One region of the Burkholderia sp. AU33423 genome, then DNA from elsewhere that is predicted to be linked to it. Evidence: riboswitches for the same ligand, from Rfam matches in the RefSeq annotation. Region 1 holds a riboswitch; the other holds the start of a gene.

Region 1 (7,947 bases):
GCCGCTCGCCGCTGAACAGCCAGGCCTGCACGCGGTCGTTCATGCGCGACACCGTCTCGAGGAACGTGTTGACCGACGCGTCGTCCTTCAGCGTGCAGCCGGTCAGCATCGTCAGGCCGCCGAGCGTCAGCACGCGCCGGTTGAACAGACGCCGCGACGGCATCTCGAGCTCGCGGCGCACGTCGAGTTCGAGCGACTTCCGGTCGAGCGTCCAGCGCGAACCGTCGCGCTTGTATTCGGATTCCGACATGATGATTTCCTTCACCCGAAGTTGACGGGTCAGCGCCCGCGCAGCATCGCGAGCAGCGAGCGAGGCACCAGCAGCGCCATCGCGACATGAACGACAATGAATGCGACGAGCAGCGACATCGCCCAGAAGTGCACGACACGCGCGTTGTCGTAGCCGCCGAACAGTTCGCGCAGCAGCGGGAATTGCACGGATTTCCAGATCGTGAGCCCCGACAGCACCAGCACGACGAGATCGACGATCGCGGTCAGGTAGGCGGCACGCTGCACCGCGTTGTAGACGCTCAGGTCGGCGTGCGACAGCCGCCCGCCCAGCGCGGCACGGACGTCGCGCCAGATCGACGCCGGCGTGACGGGCAGCATCTTGCGCGCGAGGCGCCCCGTCGCGATCGACATCGTCAGGTAGAACAGCCCGTTGAAGACGAGCAGCCACATCGCCGCGAAATGCCATTGCAGCGCGCCGCCGAGCCAGCCGCCGATCGTGATCCCGTGCGGGAACGTGAACGGCGGATAGATCGGCGACGCGTCGTAGATGCGCCAGCCGGACAGCACCATCAGGATCGCCGCGAGCGCGTTGAGCCAGTGGCTCGCGCGCACCCACAGCGGATGGATGGGGCGCGCGGGCGGCGTGGCGACCGCGCGCCCGGTGGCGGGAACGGTTTGCATGATGAAGACTCCCGGTATGAGTCAACGGGACGGGACGAGATGCGCGCGGCCGCCGTGCGACGCACGCGCCGGCCGCGCCGCGTCCGCTTCCGTCAGTTCGACGGCGCCATCTTGTCGCCCGACGGCTTGCCCATCTCGTCGTGCGACATCTCGTCCTTCTTCATCGCGCCTTTCTTCATTGCATGCTTCTTCATGCCGTCCTTCTTCATCGCGTCGTGGCCCATTGCATCCTTGGCCATCGCGTCGTGGCCCATCGCATCCTTCGACATCGACGAACCCGGCTGCGAAGTCGCGTCGTTCTGCGCATACGCGCCCGTGGCGATCGTGGCGAATGCGGCGACGCAAGCGGCAATCAGTACTTTTTTCATGACATCTCTCCAAAACAACATGGGTTTAAGGAGCCGAATAGACGGACGACGTCGCGGGAAATGACAGCCGCTGCGAAAATTTTTTTTGAGGTTGCGCGAAAGCGCGTCATGCTGCACCGCTTTGCCGTGGCCGGCCAAGCCGGGAGGCCATGCGGCGGCGACGCGCGCTGCCATTTCGACGGGCCATCGCACCGCCCGCCATGCTGCGGCCGCACCGGGGCAGCCGATCCTCTCCCGGTTGAAACCGCCGCCAAGCCAGTGTATCGTGTGCGCTGCTAACGCGGGGGTCCTGCAATGCGCCCGGTCAAACAACCGGCATTGCGGGTGAGAAATACCCTTTGAACCTGATCTGGATAATGCCAGCGCAGGGAAGCGTACGGATTTCGCCGCCATCCTTCTGACGAAATCCGCCGCCTCACCAAGCCTCGTCTCCTGCTTAGCTCGAGCCCCACATACGTCAAGGGCTCCGGGCAAGCGCCGAAGCGCCTGTCCGGCGCTCACACAGGAGATTGCATGAACGCCAATCCGAAGTTTCTGTCCGCCGACGCTCATGTCGACGCCGCGGCCGTCGCCCCGCTGCCGAATTCCCGCAAGGTTTATGTCACCGGCTCCCAGCCCGACATCCGCGTGCCGATGCGTGAAATCACGCAGGCCGACACGCCGACCGGCTTCGGCGGCGAAAAGAATCCGCCGATCTACGTGTACGACACGTCGGGCCCCTACACCGATCCGGACGCGAAGATCGACATCCGTGCGGGCCTGGCCCCGCTGCGCCAGGGCTGGATCGAGGCGCGCGGCGACACTGAAGTGCTCGACGGCCTGTCGAGCCAGTACGGCCTCGAGCGCGCGGCCGACCCGGCCACCGCCGACCTGCGGTTCCCGGGCCTGCACCGCAACCCGCGCCGCGCCCAGGCCGGCAAGAACGTCACGCAGATGCACTACGCGCGTCAGGGCATCATCACGCCGGAAATGGAATACATCGCGATCCGCGAGAACCAGCGCCGCGCCGAGTACCTCGAGAGCCTGAAAGCGAGCGGCCCGAACGGCGCGAAGCTCGCCGCGATGATGGGCCGCCAGCACCCGGGCCAGGCGTTCGGCGCAGCAGCCTTCGGCGCGAACGCGCCGGCCGAGATCACGCCGGAATTCGTGCGCTCGGAAGTGGCGTGCGGCCGCGCGATCATCCCCGCGAACATCAACCACCCGGAATCCGAGCCGATGATCATCGGCCGCAACTTCCTCGTGAAGATCAACGCGAACATCGGCAACTCGGCCGTCACGTCGTCGATCGGCGAGGAAGTCGACAAGATGACGTGGGCGATCCGCTGGGGCGGCGACACGGTGATGGACCTGTCGACCGGCAAGCACATCCACGAAACGCGCGAGTGGATCATCCGCAACAGCCCGGTGCCGATCGGCACGGTGCCGATCTACCAGGCGCTGGAAAAGGTCAACGGCAAGGCCGAGGATCTCACCTGGGAAATCTTCCGCGACACGCTGATCGAACAGGCCGAGCAAGGCGTCGACTACTTCACGATCCATGCGGGCGTGCGCCTGCAGTACGTGCCGCTCACCGCGAACCGGATGACCGGCATCGTGTCGCGCGGCGGCTCGATCATGGCGAAGTGGTGCCTCGCGCACCACAAGGAAAGCTTCCTGTACGAACACTTCGAAGAGATCTGCGAGATCATGAAGGCGTACGACGTGAGCTTCTCGCTCGGCGACGGCCTGCGCCCCGGCTCGATCTACGACGCGAACGACGAAGCGCAGCTCGGCGAGCTGAAGACGCTCGGCGAGCTCACGCAGATCGCGTGGAAGCACGACGTGCAGGTGATGATCGAAGGCCCCGGCCACGTGCCGATGCAGCTGATCAAGGAGAACATGGATCTCCAGCTCGACTGGTGCAAGGAAGCGCCGTTCTACACGCTCGGGCCGCTGACCACCGACATCGCACCGGGCTACGACCACATCACGTCCGGCATCGGCGCCGCGATGATCGGCTGGTTCGGCACCGCGATGCTCTGCTACGTGACGCCGAAGGAGCACCTGGGCCTGCCGAACAAGGACGACGTGAAGGAAGGCATCATCACGTACAAGCTCGCCGCGCACGCCGCCGATCTCGCGAAGGGCCACCCGGGCGCGCAGGTGCGCGACAACGCACTGTCGAAGGCGCGCTTCGAGTTCCGCTGGGAAGACCAGTTCAACATCGGCCTCGATCCGGACAAGGCGCGCGAATTCCATGACGAAACACTGCCGAAGGATTCCGCCAAGGTCGCGCACTTCTGCTCGATGTGCGGCCCGCACTTCTGCTCGATGAAGATCACGCAGGACGTGCGCGAGTTCGCGGCGCAGCAGGGTGTGTCGGAAACCGAAGCGCTGAAAAAGGGGATGGAAGTGAAGGCGGTCGAGTTCGTCAAGACCGGCGCCGAAATCTATCACCGTCAGTAAGCGAATACGCGCTCCGGCGCTCCCCGCCGGATCGCCTCGCCAGGCACGAAGCCCGCTTTCGAGCGGGCTTTTTTGCGCATGCGGCGTGCCTGCCGGCCCATGCGAAACAATTGATTACGAAACCGCGCGAGCCTTAACAAGTCCTTACAGCAGCAGCGCGGGACGGCGCGTAGATTGGGGACATGCGCGGCCGCCAGCCGGTCGTGCGCCTTCCGTTCACTACCACAAGGACAACGATCATGAATTCGATTCGGCGTTTTGGGGTATACGCGCTCCTCGTCGCGACAGTAGCCAGCCTGTCGGCCTGCGATTCGATGTCGCGACGCCAGCGTGATACGGCAATCGGTGCGGGTGTCGGCGGCGTCGCCGGCGCGGCGATCGGCGGTAACGCGCTGTCGACGCTGGGCGGCGCGGCGGCTGGCGGCATCATCGGTAACCAGGTCGGCAAGTAAGCAGTCCGACATCGGCCGGCGGGGCGTCGTCGCCCCGCCGCAGGCCGCGCGGTTCAACGGCGTTTCCGCGGTGCGGAAGCGCCGTTTTCGTCTGTCGCGCCGCAACAGGCGCGGCCGCTCCACCCGGAAATGATCGGTTACCGTTTCTCATACCGTGTCATCGGTACTCGGCCTAAGCTTCAGGCATCTGCCGATAGCCGGCTCCGCCGGAGACACATCATGAACAGGACCTTCGTCGCCGCGGCACTTGCCTGCACGACGCTTGCCGGCTGCTATTACCCATACGGGTACTATCCGGGCGGCTATTACACGGCGGCGCCGGTGCCGGTACAGCCCGCGCCCGTATATGTCGATCCGGCCCCCGCCTACTACTATCCGGCGCCGGCCTATGCGCCCGCATGGGGCGGTTATTGGGGCCCGGCGCTGTCGCTCAATTTCGGCTTCGGCGGACGCGGCGGCTGGCGCCATCACTGATCTGATCGGCCGCGCCGCGCGTGGCGGGGCGTCCGCCGCCCAGCGGCAAACCGGCGAAATTGCCGTTTCTTGTCGTTTCATCCGATCATGAAACGACGGGGCGGTAACGCGGTGTAAGATTCCCCGCATCCCGTCCCCGCCCTCGCCGATCGATGTCACCCAAGAACGCTTTCCTGCTGACCGTGCTCGCCGCCCTGTGGGGCGCGTCCTTCCTGTTCATCCGAGTCGGCGTGGTCGATTTCGGCGTCGCGCCGCTGATGGCGTTGCGGGTGGGCATCGGCGCGCTGTTTCTCGCCGGCTTCGCGCTGACGCGCTTCAAACCCGCCGATCTCGGCGCCCGGCTGCGCCGTCATGCGTGGCCGTTGTTCGTCGTCGGCGCACTGAACTCGGGCATTCCGTTCTGCCTGTTCGCGTTCGCCGAACTGACGTTGTCGGCCGGCCTGACGTCGGTGATCAACGCGACGACGCCGCTCTGGGGCGCGCTCGTGGCCTACCTGTGGCTGAAGGACAAGCTGTCGCTGCCGCGCGCGCTCGGCCTCGTGATCGGTTTCGCCGGCGTGCTCACGCTCGTGTGGAACCAGATCGCGAATGCGCACGGCGAAACGGGCGCCGCCGCGACCGCCCTCGCCGCCGTCGCGGCGCTCGGTGCGACGCTGCTGTACGGCATCGCGGCCAACTACACGAAACGCAAGTTGACCGGCGTCGATCCGCTCGTCAACGCGACCGGCAGCATGATCGGCTCGACCCTCCTGCTGCTGCCGTTCGCGATCGCCACCTGGCCGGCCGCGCCGGTCAGCGCGCACGCGTGGGGCTCGGTGCTCGCCCTGGGCGTCGCCTGCACGGGCATCGCGTATTTCATCTTCTTCCACCTGATCGCGCACATCGGCCCGGCGCGAGCGATTACCGTGACGTTCGTGATCCCCGTGTTCGGCCTGCTGTGGGGCGCGCTGTTCCTCGGCGAACACGTGTCGGCCGTGATGATCGAAGGCTGCGCGATCGTGCTCGTCGGCACCGCGCTCGCGACCGGCGTGATCAAGCGGATTCCCGGGATCCGGCCGCGCAGCGGCGAAGCGACCTGACGATTCATTCAGGTGCACGCGCCGCCATCGTTCCGGCCGTGATGCCTGACGACCGGACGCCGACCGTTCATCGCCGCGCCGCGGAGGGTGCGGCAGCGCGACCGGCATTCCTCTGACGGCGACCTTCGCTCGCCTTTTGCCGGCCGCCAGGATTTCCCGCCTCGCATGCCATGCCATGCCATGCCATGCCACCGGATTGTCATGTGCGGCGGCGACGCCCGACGCTACGCGGCGGTCATGCGCGGCGCGCATGCGAGCGGCGCCGGCCGCAGTTGCATTCCCGCGTGCGTCTGGAGTTTCCCTGATACGCGAGCGGCCGCGTTCCCGTTACACTCCGAACACTTACCCGCAGAAGGCGGTCTCGATGTCCCACGTCCTTTCGCGTCCGCCGGCGCGTACGACTGCTTCAGCGTGGCGGCGCGCTGCCGTTCCGCCGCGCACTCCCGGGCACCGGTGACATGAAGCCCGCCCGCGACCTCTCGCTCGACTCCCTGCTCGAAAGCCTCACGCCGACGCCCGGCGGCTGGGTCGCCACCTATCGCACCACGACGTTGCGCAGCGTGTTCCAGCCCGTGCTGTCGATCACGCACAAGCGGGTCGTCGGTTACGAAGCGCTGCTGCGCGTCGTCGATTCGAACGGCGCACTGATCTCGCCCACCGCGCTGTTCGACAAGACGCGCGCCGACGCCGACGCGCTGCTGCTCGACCGGCTCGCGCGCTGCCTGCATACGGCCAACTTCGTCGCGCAGGGCATCGGCGACGGCTGGCTGTTCCTGAACGTCACGCCGCGCGTGCTCGACTCGGGCCTCGTGCAGCGCGAATTCGTCGAGGCGCTTTGCCGGCATTTCTCGCTGCCGCCGAACCGCATCGTGCTGGAAGTCATCGAACAGCCGGCACGCGACGAAGCCGCGCTCGCCCGCACGATCGACATGATCCAGCATCGCGACTTCCTGATCGCGATCGACGACTTCGGCACGGGATTCTCGAACTTCGACCGCGTGTGGCGCGCGCGACCCGATATCGTCAAGCTCGATCGCTCGCTTGTCGTACGCTCGACCGGTTCGGCCGACGATCGCCGCATCATGCATCACCTCGTGTCGATGCTGCATCAGGCCGGCGCGATGGTGCTCGCCGAGGGGGTCGAGAGCGACGACTCGCTGCAGGCGCTGATGGAAGCCGATATCGATTTCGTGCAGGGTTTTCAGTTCGGCCAGCCCGATGCATCGATCGCACATGCCAGCGCGGCAGCACCCGCGATGCTCGACGCCGCGTGGCAGCGCTTCATCGCGCGCCGGCATGCGCCGGTCGTCGCCGAGCAGCCGGGCTTCGACGCGATCGAGCGGCTCGTGCTGTCCGGCGCGGCGGCGTTTTCCGCAAGCGGCAACCTGCAGGACGCCGCGCAGCGCGTGTTCGCGGTGCCGGCCGCGCGCCGCGTGTTCGTCACCGACGAAACCGGCGAGCAGTTCCTGCCGTCGATCGGCGCGCGCGCCGACGACGGCCAGGCGGGCTTCACCCGCCTCTCGCCACTCTTCCCGGAAACCCACAGCAACTGGTCGCGGCGCCCGTATTTCCAGCGCGCGATCGCCGCGCCCGGACGCGTCGCGCTGATGGGCCCGCACTTCTCGTTGACGGAAGGCCGCGACTGCTACACAGCCGCCGTCGCGATCCGCGCGCAGAGCCGGCTGGTCGTGTTCTGCGTCGACTTCGTGCTCGACAGCGCCGGGACCGTGATGCGCTAGCCGGCACGACGGTGGGCAAACGACGCGCGCGCCAGTCGTTCACCCCTCATCGATTCGTCAGTCGATCACCTTCCCTCTCCCCGACTTCACCACGCTGCGGCGCGACTTGTGCTCGAGCCGCCGCTCCTTCGACGCACGCGTCGGCCGCGTGGCGACCCGCGCACGCGGCGTGAATGCCACGCCGCTGATCAACGCATCGAGTCGCGCCAGCGCGGCTTCGCGGTTCTTTTCCTGGGTGCGATATTCCTGCGACTTGATCACGACGATGCCGTCGCGCGTGATGCGCTGGTCGGACAGGGCGAGGAGCCGCTCCTTGATGACGGGCGGCAACGACGACGCGCGGATATCGAAGCGCAGGTGGATCGCGCTCGATACCTTGTTCACGTTCTGGCCGCCCGCGCCCTGCGCGCGCACGGCCGTCCATTCGACTTCGGCCGGATCGAGCGTATAGCGGATCATCATCGCGAAGCCTCCCCGC
Region 2 (7,947 bases), on a different contig from region 1:
CGGGCGAGCGGATCGTCTCGGCCATCATGATCGTCACGACCGACCATTCGCCGCCGAAGCCGAAGCCCTGCAGCGTGCGCGTCGCGAGCAGCTGCCAGAACGAATGAGTGAAGCCGGACAGGCAGGTGAACAGCGCGAACGTCGCAATGGTCCACTGCAGTACGCGCACGCGGCCGTAGCGGTCGGCGAGGATGCCGGCGACCCAGCCGCCGAGCGCCGACGAGATCAGCGAGCTCGTCGCGATCATCCCGGCCTCGCTCTTCGTCATGCCCCAGGTGGCGATCAGCGTCGGAATCAGGAACGAATAGATCATGAAGTCGAACGCATCGACCGCGTAGCCGCCGAACCCGGCGTATAGCGTCCTGCGCTCGCGCGTCGACAGTTCGCTGAACCACTGGAATGCCTGCATGCTTGCCGCCCCCTCTTTTGTCTCGTCTCGTGCTCTGCCGTCTGGCGGCTATTTTACGGGCGGGATGCGGGGTGCCAAAAAGGTGAGTGCCGGTGCGTGGCGGCGCGGTGAGCGGTGAGGGCGATGGGCGTTCGTCCGGGGAACGCGTGATGGCCGATCCGATCGCGCCTGGGCGACAGGCAGGCCCGGGCAACGGTGACGGTCCACGCGCCGGCACGGCGCGCAGGCACATGCTTCAGAGCGTCAGGCCACCGTCGACATGCACGACCTGCCCGGTGATCTGCCGCGCGGCGTCCGACAGCAGGAACGCAATCAGCGCGGCGACGTCGTCGGGTTCGGCGATCCGGCCGAGCGGTGTCGCCTGTTCGGCCTGCGCCCATGCGGCGGCATTGCCGGCGCTCGGCCCGTGGTCCTTGCGCGTGAAGCCCGGCGCGACCGCGTTGACGGTGATGCCGCGCGCGGCGAATTCGGCGGCGGCGGTGCGCACCAGCGATTCGAGCGCGGCCTTCGCTGCGGCGGTGGCCGCGAACGGCGCATCGGCGCGGTAGCGGTGCGCAACGAACGAACTGACCGCGACGATCCGCGGCGCAACCGACGCTTCGAGCAGCGGCCGCGCGCGGCCCGCGAGCGCGGAGAACGCGCCGGGCATCGCCGCGAAGGCGGACGCGAGCGCGTCCGCGGACAGACCGGAAAAGGATTGCCGGGCGGCGAAGCCCGCGTTGGCGACCAGGTGATCGAGCCCGCCGAAGCGTGACGCGGTTGCTTCGACGAGCGACGCGGCGACGCCCGGCTCGCCGAGATCGCCGGTGAGCGTGACGCACTCCGCGCCGGCCGCCGTGCACGCGTGAGCCACTTCGGTGAGCCGGGCGCGCGCCGCGTCGTCCGCGCCGCGCGCGTGCAGGGCCAGCGCCATGCCGGGCGCCGCGAGCTGCCGCGCGAGCGCCGCGCCGATCCCCGAACCCGCGCCGGTGATCAGCGCAATTCGTGCGATGTGCGCGGCGCGTGCGCTCAAGCCGCGACCTTGTCGCTGTCGTTCACGCGCTCGACGTTGATCGTGCCGACGTGGAACGCGGCCAGCGATTCGCGGTGCGCGATGCTGACGATCGCGGCCTTCGGCAGCCGTTCGGCGAACAGGTGGTACAGACGCGCTTCGTTGTCGGCGTCGAGCGCGCTCGTCGCTTCGTCGAGGAACAGGAAGTCGGGCTTGTGCAGCAGCACGCGTGCGCCGGCCAGGCGTTGCTGCTCGCCGGGCGACAGCACGCGGGTCCAGTGCGCGGTCTCGTCGAGGCGGTCGACGTAATCCTCGAGGCGGCATGCGCGCAGCGCGTCGCGGCAGGCTTCGTCGCTGAACGCGTCGGCCGTCGCCGGATAGGTGAGCGCGGCCTTCAGCGTGCCGATCGGCAAGTAGCTCGTCTGCGGCACGAACATCATCCGCGCGCCGACCGGCGCGTCGATCGCGCCGTCGCCGAATGGCCACAGGCCCGCGAGCGCGCGCATGAACGTGCTCTTGCCGGAACCCGACTTGCCGATCACGAGCCAGCGCGAGCCGGGCTCGATCGTGACGCTGCCGATGTTCGCGAGCGCGTTGCCGTTCGGCAGCGCGAGCTTGAGCGACGACGTCGACAGCTTCGCGCCGTCGACGTAGTGCAGGTTGATGCCGCCGTGCTCGGTCGCGGGCGACAGGCTTTCCTTCAGGTGCGACGTGCCCATCACGCGCTTGAATTCGCGCAGACGGTTGACGGTGGCGCGCCATTCGACGAGGGTCGAGTAACTGTTGATGAACCACGAGAACGAATCGCTGACGGTGCCGAACGCGGACGAGATCTGCATCAGCACGCCGAACGAGAACGCACCCGCGAAATAGCGCGGCGCGGCGACGACGAGCGGGAAGATGATCGCGATCTGCCCGTAGAAGCTCAGCACGAACGTGAGCCGCTTCGTGTACTTCATCACGCGCCACCAGTTGTCGCGGATGCGCATGAAGAGGCTTTGCGCGTTGCCGGTCTCGGTCTTCTCGCCGTCGTAGAACGCGATCTGCTCGGCGTTCTCGCGCACGCGGATCAGCCCGAAGCGGAAGTCGGCCTCGACGCGCTGCTGCTGGTAATTGATCGACACGAGCGGATGGCCGACCTTCTGGATGATCAGTGAGCCGACCACCGCGTACAGCGCGGCCGCCCACACCATGTAGCCGGGGATCGCGATCGGCGTCGCGCCGAGCGAAATCGTCAGCGCGCCGGCGAGCGACCACAGGATCGTGATGAACGACACGAGCGTGACGACCGTCGACAGCAGGTCGAGCGACAGCGCGAGCGTGGTCGTCGCGAACGACTGGAGATCGTCGGTGATCCGCTGGTCGGGGTTGTCGGCGAGGCGGTCACGTTCGATCCGGTAGAACGCGCGATCGCCGAGCCACTGGCCGAGAAAGCGGTCGGTGAGCCACTGGCGCCAGCGGAAGCCGAGCATCTGCCGCAGATAGCGGCCGTACACGGCGAGGATGATGAAGGCGAACGCGAGCGCGGAGAACTGCATCAGCAGGTTCGGGAAGTCGTGGACGTCCTTCGACTGCAGCGCGTTGTAGAACTCCGCGTTCCACTTGTTGAGCCGGACGTTGATCCAGACCACGCAGAGGTTGATCGCGATGATCGTGACCAGCAGGCCCCATGCGATTTTCCATTCGGACGATACCCAGTAGGGCTTGATGAGGCTCCATGCGGATACCGGGCGCTCGTCCTGCGGCGCGTCGGAGGCGGAGCGGACGGGATCGATCGATTGGGTCATGTGCTTCCTGATGAGTAGCCGGCGCGCGGGCCGGGCGAAGCCGGGCGCGCGCCGCGATACGGCATGCCGGGACGCGGCGCCGACTGACGGCGGGCGTCCGGATGGTCGCCCGCGCGTCTTAAACGGCACTTAAGGCCGGCGGTGACGCGGCAACCGGCCGCTCGCGCGGCCGGCCTGCGGGCATTGTGCCAGAGCGGCGCGGCACGACGGCGAATTTGCCGCAAGGGGGACAGTTTGCGGCGCTTTCCGCTTTTATGGTCTAATGGCCGACGACGAAACAGGGGTGCTTCGTGGCGCGGCCGGCAGATGTTCCGGGCAGCGCGATGAGGCTGAGAAAGACCCTTCGCACCCGATCCGGGTAATACCGGCGAGGGAAGTTTCTGATCCCGCCGGGTCGCGCTGGCTGCCATCCCACATGGTCAGCGCCCTTGTCCCGCCCGGCCGGCCTTTGCTGCCGGTTTCGTCCTTTTGGGTACGCGCTTTGCGCGTTACGGAAGGAATGATGACCGCACAATCTTCAGTCTTTTGCATGGTTCCCGGTCCGATGCCGCGTGCGTTCGCGCGCGGCGGCGCGTGCGCGTCGACGCTCGTCGTGCGTGCTCGCGCGGAGGGCGCGCGATGAACGCCCGGGATTTCCGACCCGATTTCGCGGTGCTCGGCGGCGGCCTCGTCGGCCGCCTGATCGCCTGGCGGCTCGCCGGCGACGGGCATCGCGTCGCGCTTTACGAGCGCGGCGGCCCGGACGGCGAACAGTCGGCTGCGTGGATCGCGGCCGCGATGCTCGCGCCGCTCGCGGAAGCCGCGAGCGCGGAGCTGCTGATCACCGAGCTGGGCGCCGCGTCGCTCGCGCGCTGGCCGCAGTGGCTCGCGGAACTGCCCGAACCCGTCTTCTTCCAGCATCACGGCACGCTCGTCGTCTGGCATCACGCCGATCGCGCGGAGGCGCCGCTGTTCGAGCGGCGCGTGCGCGCGAACGCGCCGGCCGACCTGTTCGACCGCGGTTTCGTGACGCTCGCCGGCGCGCAGGTCGACGCGGCCGAGCCGGTGCTCGCGGGCCGCTTCGCGCGCGGCCTGCTGCTGCCGAACGAAGGCCAGCTCGACAATCGCCAGGCGCTGCGTGCGCTCGCGGCCGGCCTCGTCGAACGCGGCGTCGACCTGCACTGGCACGTCACCGTCGACGATGCGAACCTGCCCGCGGCGCATTTCACGATCGATTGCCGCGGGCTCGGCGCGAAACCCGCGCTGCCCGCGTTGCGCGGCATCCGCGGCGAAGTCGCGCGCGTGCGCGCGCCCGGCATCGGGCTCACCCGGCCCGTGCGGCTGCTGCATCCGCGCTACCCGCTGTACATCGCGCCGAAGCAGGACGATCTCTATGTGATCGGCGCGACCGAGGTGGAGGGCGAGGACATGTCGCCCGTCAGCGTGCGCTCCGCGCTCGAACTGCTGAGCGCGGCGTTCTCCGTGCATCCGGCGTTCGGCGAGGCGCGCATCCTCGAACTCAATGCGCAGTGCCGGCCGACGCTGCCCGATCATCGCCCGGCGGTGATCTGGGACGGCGCGTCGACGCTCGCCGTGAACGGCCTGTACCGGCACGGCTTCATGATCGCGCCGGAAGTCGCGCACGCGGCAGTCGCGGTCGCCGAAGCCGCGCTCGGCGGCGCGTTCGGCGACGCCGATGCATTCGCCGGGTGGCGCGACGCCGAGCGCTGGCCGACGCTCCTTCATCACCGCAACGACGCGCGCCAGCCGGCCTGACGCGCGCTGCCGATCGAATTCGACGAAGCCTCATGGATATCCAGATCAACCAACAGAACCTGACGCTGCCCGACGGCGCAACGGTGGCCGACGCGCTCGCCGCGTACGGCGCGCGTCCGCCGTACGCGGTCGCGCTGAACGGCAACTTCGTCGCGCGCACGCAGCACGCGGCGCGTGCACTCGCGGCGGGCGACAAGCTCGACGTCGTGCACCCGGTCGCGGGCGGCTGAGCGCCGCCGCGTTGTTCACGCTTCGTCCCCGCTCTTTCAGGAAAACGACATGACGTCCCTCACTTCCGCCGACGCGTTGACGCTGTACGGTGAAACCTTCGCAAGCCGCGTGCTGCTCGGCACGTCGCGCTATCCGTCGCTGCAGTCGCTGTCCGATTCGATCGCCGCGTCGCGGCCGGGGATGGTGACGGTCGCGTTGCGCCGCCAGATGACGGGCGGCACGGCCGAAGCCGGCTTCTTCGACCTGCTCAAGCGCCACGCGGTGCCGCTGCTGCCGAACACGGCCGGCTGCCAGACCGTCGCCGAAGCCGTGACGACCGCCCACATGGCGCGCGAGGTCTTCGGCACCGACTGGATCAAGCTTGAACTGATCGGCGACGACTACACGCTGCAGCCCGACCCGGTCGGCCTGATCGAAGCGGCCGCGCAACTGGTCAAGGACGGTTTCAAGGTGCTGCCGTACTGCACCGAGGATCTGGTGATCGGCCGGCGCCTGCTCGACGTCGGCTGCGAGGCGCTGATGCCGTGGGGCGCGCCGATCGGCACGGGCAAGGGCGTCGTGAACCCGTACGGCCTGCGCGTGCTGCGCGAGCGGCTGCCGGACGTGCCGTTGATCGTCGACGCGGGGCTCGGCGTGCCGTCGCATGCATGCCAGGTGATGGAGTGGGGCTTCGACGGCGTGTTGCTGAACACCGCCGTGTCGCAGGCCACGCACCCCGAAATCATGGCGCGCGCGTTTGCGCAGGGCGTCGAGGCCGGCCGTGCCGCGTATCTCGCCGGGCCGATGGATGCGCGCGAGACCGCGCATGCGAGCACGCCGGTCGTCGGGATGCCGTTCTGGCACCAGGACGGAGGCGGCGCATGAGCGCGCGTTTCGCCGATGCATTCTGGCCGCCGGCCGACGAACTGGCCGAAGCGGCCGAACGGATTCGCGCGCGGCTCGGCGACTGGCCGGGCGGGGCGGCGCCGTGGCGGCTCTGCGTCGCGGTGCCCGATTTGCCGGCCGATGGCGACGTGCTGATCGTCTCGGCTGGCGACCGCGCCGCGCAGGCGCGCGCGTCGGCCGCGTCCCGGCCCGCGGCGCCGGGCGCGGTCGCGATCGAATTCGACGAGCAGGGCGCGGTACTGCACACGGCGGGCGCGCGTTACGCGCTCGACGCCGCGCATCCGCTCGGGGACGACTGGATCGCCGCGCTCGCGGCGTTCCTCGATTGCGGCTTTGCGCCGATCGACGCGCTGGTGCTGGCGCTGGCCTGGCGCGACGGCGATGAAACCCGCGCCGCCGATGCGTGGCCGGTCGACGCCGCGCGGTTCCCGCGGGTCGCCGGGCTGCCGGCCGCGCCCGAACCTGCGTTCGCGCCGTGCCCCGCGCAACTCGGCCTGTATCCGGTCGTGCCGGACGCCGAATGGGTCGAGCGCGTGCTCGATTGCGGCGTGCGGACCGTGCAGCTGCGTGTGAAAGGCGCGACGCCGGACACCTTGCGGCGGGAAATCGCCCGCGCGGTCGCGGCCGGACGTCGCTATCCCGATGCACGCGTGTTCATCAACGATCACTGGCAGATCGCTGCAGAAGAGGGGGCGTACGGCGTTCATCTGGGCCAGGAAGATCTCGAAACGGCCGATCTGGCCGCGATCGCGCGCGCGGGCCTGCGGCTCGGACTTTCGAGCCACGGTTATTACGAAATGTTGCGGGCATTGCACGAACGCCCGAGCTATCTCGCGCTCGGCCCCGTGTACGCGACCGCGACCAAGGCCGTTGCTGCGCCGCCACAGGGCCTCGCGCGGATCACCCGCTATGCGCGCTTCGCGGGCACCCAGGCGCCGCTCGTCGCGATCGGCGGGGTGGGGCTCGACGCGCTGCCGGCCGTACTGGCAACGGGCGTCGGCAGTGTCGCGGTGGTCAGTGCGGTGACGGGCGCGACCGACTATCGGGCCGCCATTGCTGCGTTGCAGCAATGCTTTCCCGGACAATTTGACAATCATTGACCGCCGGGCCCGGAACGGCTTCACGACATCATTCCAATGCAGGCCCTATAATTCGGCGTTCTGCGTAAAAGGACTGTCAGCTCCGTGAGCCCCACTCCTACCGAGACACTGCTGGAACTTCGCGACGTCGACTTTGGCTACGGCGACCGCCTCGTCCTGTCCAACCTGAACCTGCGCTTCGGGCGTGGGCAGGTGGTTGCGGTCATGGGCGGGTCGGGTTGCGGCAAGACGACCGTGCTGCGCCTGATCGGCGGCCTCGTGCGCGCGCGCCGCGGCCAGGTGCTGTTCGACGGCGCCGATGTCGGCGCGCAAACGCGCGACGGCCTGTACGCGCTGCGCCGCAAGATGGGCATGCTGTTCCAGTTCGGCGCGCTGTTCACCGACATGTCGGTGTTCGAGAACGTCGCGTTCGCGCTGCGCGAGCACACCGACCTGCCCGAAGACCTGATCCGCGACCTCGTGCTGATGAAGCTCAATGCGGTCGGGCTGCGCGGCGCGCGCGACCTGATGCCGTCCGAGGTATCGGGCGGGATGGCGCGCCGTATCGCGCTGGCACGCGCGATCGCGCTCGATCCGCAGCTCATCATGTACGACGAGCCGTTCGCGGGCCTCGATCCGATCTCGCTCGGCATCACCGCGAACCTGATCCGCACGCTGAACCAGGCGCTGGGCGCGACGTCGATCCTCGTCACGCACGACGTGCCGGAATCGTTCGCGATCGCCGACTACGTGTATTTCCTGGCCAACGGCGGCGTGCTCGCGCAGGGTACGCCCGACGAGCTGCGCGCG

What was found. Region 1 has a riboswitch for thiamine pyrophosphate ahead of thiC (phosphomethylpyrimidine synthase ThiC). Riboswitches for the same ligand answer to the same signal wherever they lie in the genome.
Region 2: another riboswitch for thiamine pyrophosphate. It lies ahead of CFB50_RS01935 (FAD-dependent oxidoreductase); the one in region 1 lies ahead of thiC (phosphomethylpyrimidine synthase ThiC).

Annotation. Positions count from the first base shown of each region.
Region 1 covers NZ_NKFH01000004.1:799,385-807,331, reverse strand. The annotation lists gene CFB50_RS06425 (molybdopterin-dependent oxidoreductase) at 1-250, opposite strand, end outside; gene CFB50_RS06420 (cytochrome b/b6 domain-containing protein) at 280-912, opposite strand; gene CFB50_RS06415 (pentapeptide MXKDX repeat protein) at 1,005-1,280, opposite strand; TPP riboswitch at 1,553-1,669, shown strand; gene thiC (phosphomethylpyrimidine synthase ThiC) at 1,794-3,725, shown strand; gene CFB50_RS06405 (glycine zipper 2TM domain-containing protein) at 3,965-4,177, shown strand; gene CFB50_RS06400 (hypothetical protein) at 4,397-4,651, shown strand; gene CFB50_RS06395 (DMT family transporter) at 4,804-5,730, shown strand; gene CFB50_RS06390 (sensor domain-containing phosphodiesterase) at 6,189-7,469, shown strand; gene arfB (alternative ribosome rescue aminoacyl-tRNA hydrolase ArfB) at 7,527-7,931, opposite strand; gene CFB50_RS06380 (AAA family ATPase) at 7,928-7,947, opposite strand, start outside.
Region 2 covers NZ_NKFH01000003.1:76,826-84,772, forward strand. The annotation lists gene CFB50_RS01915 (MFS transporter) at 1-409, opposite strand, end outside; gene CFB50_RS01920 (SDR family NAD(P)-dependent oxidoreductase) at 645-1,421, opposite strand; gene CFB50_RS01925 (ABC transporter ATP-binding protein/permease) at 1,418-3,187, opposite strand; TPP riboswitch at 3,457-3,580, shown strand; gene CFB50_RS01935 (FAD-dependent oxidoreductase) at 3,806-4,942, shown strand; gene thiS (sulfur carrier protein ThiS) at 4,975-5,172, shown strand; gene CFB50_RS01945 (thiazole synthase) at 5,222-6,037, shown strand; gene thiE (thiamine phosphate synthase) at 6,034-7,158, shown strand; gene CFB50_RS01955 (ABC transporter ATP-binding protein) at 7,243-7,947, shown strand, end outside.